One region of the Microbacterium sp. KNMS genome, then DNA from elsewhere that is predicted to be linked to it. Evidence: predicted binding sites of a transcription regulator. Region 1 holds the regulator's gene; the other holds the start of a gene.

The links. Region 1 encodes LexA, which represses DNA repair genes until DNA is damaged. Its sites were predicted from a motif close to TCGAACANNTGTTCGA; they were not measured.
Region 2: the regulator LexA is predicted to act here: its motif matches at 2,381-2,396, upstream of ACWXWW_RS04190 (DUF222 domain-containing protein).

What each region holds. Positions count from the first base shown of each region.
Region 1 is NZ_JBSQBP010000001.1:24,860-29,054, forward strand. It holds gene hisB (imidazoleglycerol-phosphate dehydratase HisB) at 1-431, opposite strand, end outside; gene ACWXWW_RS00135 (histidinol-phosphate transaminase) at 475-1,554, opposite strand; gene ACWXWW_RS00140 (LysM peptidoglycan-binding domain-containing protein) at 1,582-1,935, opposite strand; gene lexA (transcriptional repressor LexA) at 2,187-2,870, shown strand; gene ACWXWW_RS00150 (methylenetetrahydrofolate reductase) at 2,940-3,878, opposite strand; gene ACWXWW_RS00155 (alpha/beta hydrolase family protein) at 4,024-4,195, shown strand, end outside.
Region 2 is NZ_JBSQBP010000004.1:135,929-140,123, forward strand. It holds gene ACWXWW_RS04180 (baeRF11 domain-containing protein) at 1-25, shown strand, start outside; gene ACWXWW_RS04185 (DUF429 domain-containing protein) at 55-837, shown strand; gene ACWXWW_RS04190 (DUF222 domain-containing protein) at 738-2,315, opposite strand; gene ACWXWW_RS04195 (RtcB family protein) at 2,701-3,870, shown strand; gene ACWXWW_RS04200 (LacI family DNA-binding transcriptional regulator) at 3,901-4,195, opposite strand, start outside.

The sequences.
Region 1 (4,195 bases):
TCGAACGTGTGGCGCACGAGCGAGCCCGTGAAGTGGCCGCCGATGAGGTGCTGCTCGAAGCCCGCCGGCTCCCCCGTGTGCACGAGGTAGGGACGCCCCGAGATGTCGACGACGGCCTGTGCCAGCGCCTCGTCGAGCGGGACGAGGGCGTCGCCGTAGCGCGAGATCCCCGCCTTGTCGCCCAGCGCCTCGCGGATGGCCTGCCCGAGCACGATCGCCGTGTCCTCGACCGTGTGGTGCGCGTCGATGTGGGTGTCGCCGGTCGCCTTCACGGTCAGATCGGTGAGCGAGTGCTTCGCGAACGCCGTGAGCATGTGGTCGAAGAACGGCACGCTCGTGTCGATGCTGCTCCTGCCCGTTCCGTCGAGGTCGAGCTCGAGCTCGATGCTCGACTCGCTCGTGGAACGGGTGCGGCGCGCGGTACGGGTCATGCTCCGATTCTACCGGCGCGACCCGACCGGGCTCCTCGCGCGCTCAGCGGCCGATCTCGGCGAGCGCGTCGAGGAAGGCGCTCGTCTCGTCCTCGGTCCCCGCTGTCACCCGGAGGTGTCCGGGGATCCCGATGTCGCGGATGAGCACGCCGCGGTCGTAGAGCGCCTGCCAGGTCGCGTGCGGATCCTCCACGCCGCCGAACAGGACGAAGTTCGACCACGTCGGGTACACGGTGTAGCCGAGCGCCTCGAGCGTGGCCGAGATCCGGTCGCGCTGCTCGACGATCTCGTCGACCATCGCGAGCATCGTGTCGGCGTGACGCAGGGCCGCGGAGGCCGCCGCCTGGGTGAGCGCGCTGAGGTGGTACGGGAGGCGGACGAGGCGGAGGGCGTCGACGACCGCGGGGTCCGCGGCGAGGTAGCCGACGCGCGCGCCCGCGAAGGCGAACGCCTTGCTCATGGTGCGCGAGACGACGAGCCGGGGCCGCCCGGGCAGCAGCTGGAGCGCCGACGGCACGTCGCGGGGTGCGAACTCGCGGTACGCCTCGTCGACGATGACGATGCCGTCGGTCGCGTCGTAGACGGCCTCCACGACGTCGTTCTCGAGCGGCGTCCCTGTCGGGTTGTTCGGTGCGCACAGGAACACGACGTCGGGCCGGGCCTCCGCGACCTGCGCGGCCGCGCTCGCGGGCGTGAGGGAGAAGTTCGCCCCCCGCTCCCCCGACACGAACGTCGCGCCGACGCCGCGCGTCAGCAGCGTGTACATCGAGTAGGTGGGGGCGAAGCCGAACGCCGTCCGCCCCGGTCCGGCGAACGCCTGGAGGAGGTGCTGCAGCACTTCGTTCGAGCCGTTCGCGGCCCAGATCTGCTCGGGCTCGAGCCCGTGCCCGAGGTACTCCGCGAACCCCTCGCGGAGCGCCGTGAACTCGCGATCCGGGTAGCGGTTCACATCCCGCAGCGCGAGGGCCACCGAGTCCGCGATGTCGTCGGCGACCTCGTCGGGGATCGGGTGCGTGTTCTCGTTGACGTTCAGCGCGACAGGCAGCGGCGCCTGCGGAGCGCCGTAGGGCTGCTGTCCGCGGAGGTCGTCGCGCAGGGGGAGGTCATCGAGAGAGACGGTCACCCGTCCATGCTAGAGCGCGCGACGGACTCACTCGCCCGTCGAGTAGGCGGCGGGGATGGCGATCTCCTGCCCCGCGGCGATGTCGCTCCCCGGGAGCTGGTTGAGGTGCAGGATCTCGTCGACGACGTCGCGCGGGTCCGCCTCGGGGGCGACCGCCTGCGCGATGTCCCACAGGGTGTCGCCCGCCATGACCGTGACGGTGTCGAAGGTGCCGACAGGCGCACTGTCCTCGCGCGAGGCGAGGGCCGCGCCGCCGCTGAGCACCCCGAATCCGATCGCCGCGACGAGCGGAGCCGCGGCGAGCGCGGCGAGGACCCGGCGGCCGCGCACCGTGAGTCGGAGGCGGGTCGAGCGTGCCGGAGCGGAGCTGGTCGTGCGCATGGCGGTTCCTTCCTGTAGATCACTTCGAGTCCGCCTGCTCGGCCGGGAGAGACGGACCCGAAGTGATGTTCCGAACCTATCTTCGATGTGGTCGCGGTGTCAAGAACTCTCTTCGAACAGGTTTCGCGACTTCTGCGAGACACGCTCGAACAAATCTCCCGGAATCCCGTCGAGATCCGCTAGCGTCGTCCTGACGGGACCACCACATCACGCACCTCCGACATTCGAGCGGGGCAGCGAAGGAGCACGACATGACGGATGCGGGCACGCGCGAGGAGAAGCCGCGCACGCGGCGGCGCAAGAACCTGAGCGACAAGCAGCTGGCCATCCTCGAGGTCATCCAGCGCTCCATCCAGCACAACGGCTACCCGCCGAGCATGCGCGAGATCGGCGACGCGGTCGGACTGAAGTCGCTCTCGAGCGTGACGCATCAGCTCGGGCAGCTCGAGCTGAGCGGCTACCTGCGCCGCGACCCCGGCAAGACCCGCGCGATGGAGGTGCTCATCGATCTCCCGGGCTCGGCGGCCGAGAACCCGGCCGACTCGGGCCCCGCGGTCGGCGACGCCGCTCTCGTGCCGCTGGTCGGCCGCATCGCCGCCGGCGTCCCGATCACGGCCGAGCAGCAGGTCGAGGAGATCTTCCCCCTCCCCCGACAGCTCGTCGGCAAGGGCGAGCTCTTCATGCTCAAGGTCAGCGGCGAGTCGATGATCGACGCGGCGATCTGCGACGGCGACTGGGTCGTCATCCGGTCGCAGGGCACGGCGGAGAACGGCGACATCGTCGCGGCCATGGTCGACGGCGAGGCGACCGTCAAGACGTTCCGTCAGCGCGACGGCCACACCTGGCTCCTCCCGCGCAACTCGGCGTTCGAGCCGATCCTCGCCGACGACGCTGTGGTCCTCGGCAAGGTCGTCGCTATCCTGCGCGCGGTCTGACGGCGCACACGAGGAGGGCGGGAGCCGGTCGGCTCCCGCCCTCCTCGTGTGCCGGGAGCGAACCGGCGGTCAGGAAGCCGCGGTCTCGCGCAGCGCGACCCCGGCTTCGCGCAGCACCGCGAGCACCGTCTCGTGCTCGTTGAAGGCGTAGAGGTGGATGCCGGGGGCCCCGCCGGCGAGCACCTCGCGCGCGAGGTCCGCCGCGTAGGCGATGCCGATCTCCCTGCGGCCCTCGGGGGTCGGCTCGACCTCGAGCGCGATCGACAGCTCCGACGGCAGGGGCTCGCCCGTGAGCTCGAGCATGCGCGCGAGCTTGGCGGGAGAGGTCACGGGCATGATGCCGGGGAGGATCGGGATGGTCACGCCCGCGGCCCGGGCGCGATCGACGAAGCGCAGGTAGTCGTCGGCATGGAAGAAGAGCTGGGTGATCGCCGCCTCTGCGCCGGCCGCCTGCTTCGCGAGGAGCGCATCGAGGTGCTCGAGCGGATGGCGCGAGCGCGGATGCCCGTTGGGGAAGGCCGCGACGAGCGTGCGCGCACGCGGGGCGCGGTCCACCCGCACCGCCTCGGGAACGCCCGGGATCGTCGTCTCGCCGTAGGGAGCGCGCTCGGCCTGCACGCGGTGGATGAGCTGGACCAGCTCGGCCGAGGTGCGCAGGTCGCCCAGGAACGCGTCGTCCTCGTCCTTCCCGGCGGGCGGGTCGCCGCGGATGGCGAGGAAGCTGAGGATGCCCGCGTCGAGGAACTCGCGGATGAGGGCGCTCGCCGTCGCGTAGTCGTTGCCGACGCACGTGAGGTGAGCGAGCGGCTCGACGTCCGTGTTCTCGCGGATCCACCGCAGCACGCGCAGCGACGCACCGCCCGTGGAGCCGCCCGCGCCGTACGTGACGGAGAGGAAGTCCGGTCCCGCGGCGGCCAGGCGGCGGATGGTCTCCTCGAGAGCCGCGGTGCGCGCGGGCGTGCGCGGCGGGTACAGCTCGAACGAGAACGGCGTGGCCGACGTCGCCATGTCCCTCCTCCGTGCTCTCCGGTCGCCGCGGCGATCCCCTGCCGCCGCATCCGGCCTCTCCTCTCCCGACCGTAGTCGCCCGCGCGCGGGCGCGGGAGCATCTGTGACGCTCCGTGTCGGAACGTCGCCGGTTACCGTGGAGGACATGACGCAGACGCTCCCGTTCGGCTCGTGGCCGTCGCCCATCGCGGCGTCCGACATCGCGGGGAACTCCCCGCGCCTCGGCGACGCGCGGTTCGTCGGGGGCGACGTGTGGTGGGCCGAGGGCGTCGCGGCCGAGCGGGGGCGCACAGCGGTGCTGCGGGCGAGCGACGGCG
Region 2 (4,195 bases), on a different contig from region 1:
GTTCGCCGTGCCGACGCCGCGATAGGGGGGCTCTGGCGCCCATAGGGTGGGGGCGTGCTCACGATCGGCGTCGACCTCGCAGCGGAGGCCCAGCGGACGGCCGCGGCCGGGATCGAGTGGACGGATGGCTCCGCTCGGCTCACGAGCCTCGCCGTCGGGATCGACGATGTGCAGATCGTCGCGCTCGCGCAGGGGGCGGACGTCGTCGCGATCGACTGCGCATTCGGCTGGCCGGCCGAGTTCGTCGCCTTCGTCTCCGCGCACGAGCGCGGTGAGATGTCGCCGCGATCGCTCTCCGGGAGGGACTGGCGCCGTCGGCTCGCCTATCGTCACACCGATCGGGCGGTGCGGGAGGTGACCGGGCGGTGGCCGCTCAGCGTCTCGACGGACCGACTCGGGATGACCGCCATGCACTGCGCGGAGCTGCTCGCCGCCTTCGAGGCGGCAGGCGAGCGCATCGACCGCTCGGGCGCGGGAAGGCTGGTCGAGGTCTACCCCGCCGCGGCCCTGCGACTCTGGGGTGTGCAGACAGCCGGCTACAAGACCCAGCCGGACGCGCGGATGCGGGCCGCGGAGTCGCTCCTCGGCCTCGCCCCGTGGCTCGACGTCGACGACGGTCAGCGCGATCTGCTCGGCCGTTCCGACGACGCACTCGACGCGCTCGCGGCGTCGCTCAACGCGCGCGCCCACGCGCTCGGGCACACCCTCCCCGTACCCGACGAGCTGCGCCCCGCGGCTCAGACCGAGGGATGGATCGCACTCCCGACCGCGCCGCTCGACTCGCTGACGAGCAGGTCGAACTCATCCGCCTCGATCTCGGCAACCCATTCGTCGTAGAGCAGCTGCTGCCAGGCCTCATCGAACGGAGGCGCGTCCGGCAGCACATCGGGGATCGGGACGTCGACCTCGAGGTCAGCATCGATCTCGACCTCAACCTCGTGTTCGAGAGACGGCCACTCCCCCGGCGGCGCGGCGCCGGATCTCGCCCTCGGCTCCGGGAGGGACTCGAACCGTACCTGGGGTCTCGGGCGGTCGACCGAGGTCCGCCCGATCGGGCTGACCCACTCGAGCACCCCGGGGCTGATCTGGCGGACGGTCCACGGCGAGTGGTGCTTGTCGAGATGACATCCCTCGCACAGGCACTCCAGATTGCCCACGCACGTCTCCCCGCCGCGCAGATACGGGATCGTATGGTCGAGATCCGCCGTCGCGGCTCGGTTCTCGCACCCCGGGCCACGGCACGTTTCGTCCCGCGCGAGGAGGAACCGGCGCTGCGCCGCGGTGGGGGCGTATCGGTCCACCGTGAGGAGGGCTCCGGTGTCAGGACGCAGGAACACCCGGTCCCACCCCGCCGCGTGTCCGGCCAGGCGCCGCGCCGTCTCGGGGTCGACCGGACCGTGCCCGGCGACGAAGGCGGCCTCGTCGTCGAGCCCCACCAGCGTCTCGACGGGGATGACGATCTGCACGTTCGCCTGGATCGCGTCGAGCGCGCCGCCTTCACGGAGCGCGTGCGCGGACGGCCGGCCCGTCAGCGCCAGGTCCATCCACAGGTCCGCCTCGATCTGCGACTGCGTGCGCGGGTCGACCTCCGCTGCCGCCTCCGGCCCGCCTTCCGCTTCCGCCGCCTTCCGCGCGCGGCGGTTCTCGGCGACGATCGCTCGGGCCATGCTCCGGATGCGGTCCCGCGCCGCGTGGACCTCGGCTGTGGAGGTGATCAGCTCGAATCTGCTCACGCCGTCTTCGAGGTCATCCACGCGGACCCGTCGACGCGCGCGTGCGGCGGCATGCCGGTCGGCGATCGGCGTCGGGCACAGTCGCTCAGCGAGCTCGATCGCGAAGGCCCGCAACTGGCCGGGCGAGGCGGTCTCGGCGAACCCGATCGCCGCCTCCTCGTACTCCTGGTCGAGCTCTTCGGGCAGCCGCTCCCCCGCCCGCCGGATCACGTCGACGTGCCGCACGGTGATCCGGCCTTCAGCCAGCGCCTGAACCGTCGCGGGGTACCGCTCGACCAGCACCTCCGCGTCTGCGAGCTTCGTCATCATCCGCGACTTCGACTCGTGCAGCACGCCCGCGGTCTCGCTCGCCATCGAGCGGAACGGGAAGTCGTACGACGAGGGTCCGCCCGCGCGCTCCCGCTGCGCCCGAGCAATCCGTGCGGCCTCGGCAAGCGCCTCGATCTCCATCGCATCGGCCTGCGCGCGCAGTCGCCGCGAGGTCTCCAGGCGCCCGCACAGCGCGCGGGTCGACGCGATCTCGTCGTCCGTGAACTCCCACGGAACGCTCGAGAACCCGCTCGGCGACGTCGTCTTCGACATGCCTCCAGAGTACCGACCGCCTCGGACATTCCACCGAAGAATCTCGATCTGTGGATAACTCACGTGCGGACATCCGTTCGCATCGGTTCGCGATTCCGAGGCGGCCCCTTGCGCGCCGACACGGCCCGCCGGTAGGGTCGCAAGGCTGTGCCGACCGGCACACGCAGCGAGTCGAGAGGACGACGCGATGAGCCCGCGACGGGAGCTTCGCCGGGCGGTCCTGGGCAGCAAGCCCCAGAACCGCTCTTCGTCGACCCCTCCGGCGCCGGCCGTGTAGCAGCACCCGCTCGCATCACACCCCGCACCGCACAGGTCCGGGGCGTCTCCTTTCCGTCACGCGGAGGAGGTCCGGGGACCAGGACCCGCGGATCGAAGGAAAGGAATCATGGAGAGGCTCTCGGAACGCCTGCTGTCGTGGGCGAGCCTGATCGACGAGCAGACGGTCGAGCAGGCGCGCACGTCCTCGCGCATGCCGTTCATCCACCCCCACGTGGCGCTCATGCCGGACGCGCATCTCGGGCTCGGCGCGACCGTCGGATCGGTCATCCCGACACGCGGCGCGATCATGCCGGCCGCGGTCGGCGTCGACATCGGCTGCGGGATGATCGCAGTGCGCACGCCGTTCACGCGCGCGGATCTCGTCTCGCGCGATCTGCGCGAGCTCCGCGAGCAGATCGAGCGCGCCATCCCGCTCTCGGCTGGGCACGACAACCGCAAGGTCGTCGCCACAGCCGAGCCGCGGGTGGCCGAGCTCGAGCAGCTCGCCGCCGAGGCGGGCTTCGATCCCGCGAAGCGGGCGAGGAGATGGCGGCTGCAGCTCGGATCGCTCGGCAGCGGCAACCACTTCATCGAGGTCTCGGTCGACGAGACGGATGCCGTGTGGATGTTCCTGCACTCCGGCTCACGCGGGGTCGGGAACCGGATCGCGCAGCATCACATCGCCGTCGCCAAGAGCCTGGCCCGGCGCGACGAGCTCGACCTGCCGCACATCGACCTGGCGTACCTCGTCGAGGGAACGGACGAGTTCGACCGCTATATCAGGGAGCTGCGGTGGGCGCAGCGGTTCGCGCTGCTCAACCGCGAGGAGATGATGGACCGCGTCGCGCACCAGCTCGGCCGCTTCCTCGACGCCGAGGTCGACGAGCTCGAGCGCATCAACTGCCACCACAACTTCACGGAGTCGGAGATGCACTTCGGCGAGTGCGTCTGGGTGTCCCGCAAGGGAGCGATCCTGGCGGACGCCGGTCGCCCCGGGCTCATCCCGGGATCCATGGGGACCGCGTCGTACGTCGTCGAGGGCAGGGGGAACGCCCTCGCGCTGAACTCCTCGCCGCACGGCGCCGGCCGCGAGTACTCGCGGTCGGCTGCGCGCCGCACGTTCACGCGCGAGCAGCTGCGCGAGGCGATGGCCGGCATCGAGTACCGCGACACCGAGGCGTTCATCGACGAGATCCCGCAGGCGTACAAGCCGATCGATCAGGTGATGGCCGACGCGGCCGATCTCGTCTCGGTGCGGCACACGCTGCGCCAGCTCGTGAACGTGAAGGGCGACTGAGGCGAGGGCGGGGCCGCGGCCCCGCCCTCGCTACGCCGACTCGCGCAGGACGAGACGATGCGGCACGACGCGGAAGCGATCGACGTCGGCGTCGCCGTCGCGGAGCGCGACGGCGAGCTCGAGGGTGTGGCGGGCGACCTCGTCGAAGTCGACGGCCAGCGTCGTGAGGGTCGGCGCGACGAGGGTCCCGATCGTGAGACCGTCGACCCCCGCCACGCGGATGTCGCGCGGCACATCGAGGCCCGCATGGCGGCAGGCCGACAGCGCGCCGAGCGCCATCAGGTCGTTGAACGCCAGGAGCGCGTCGGGAGGCGCTGCCCGCCGC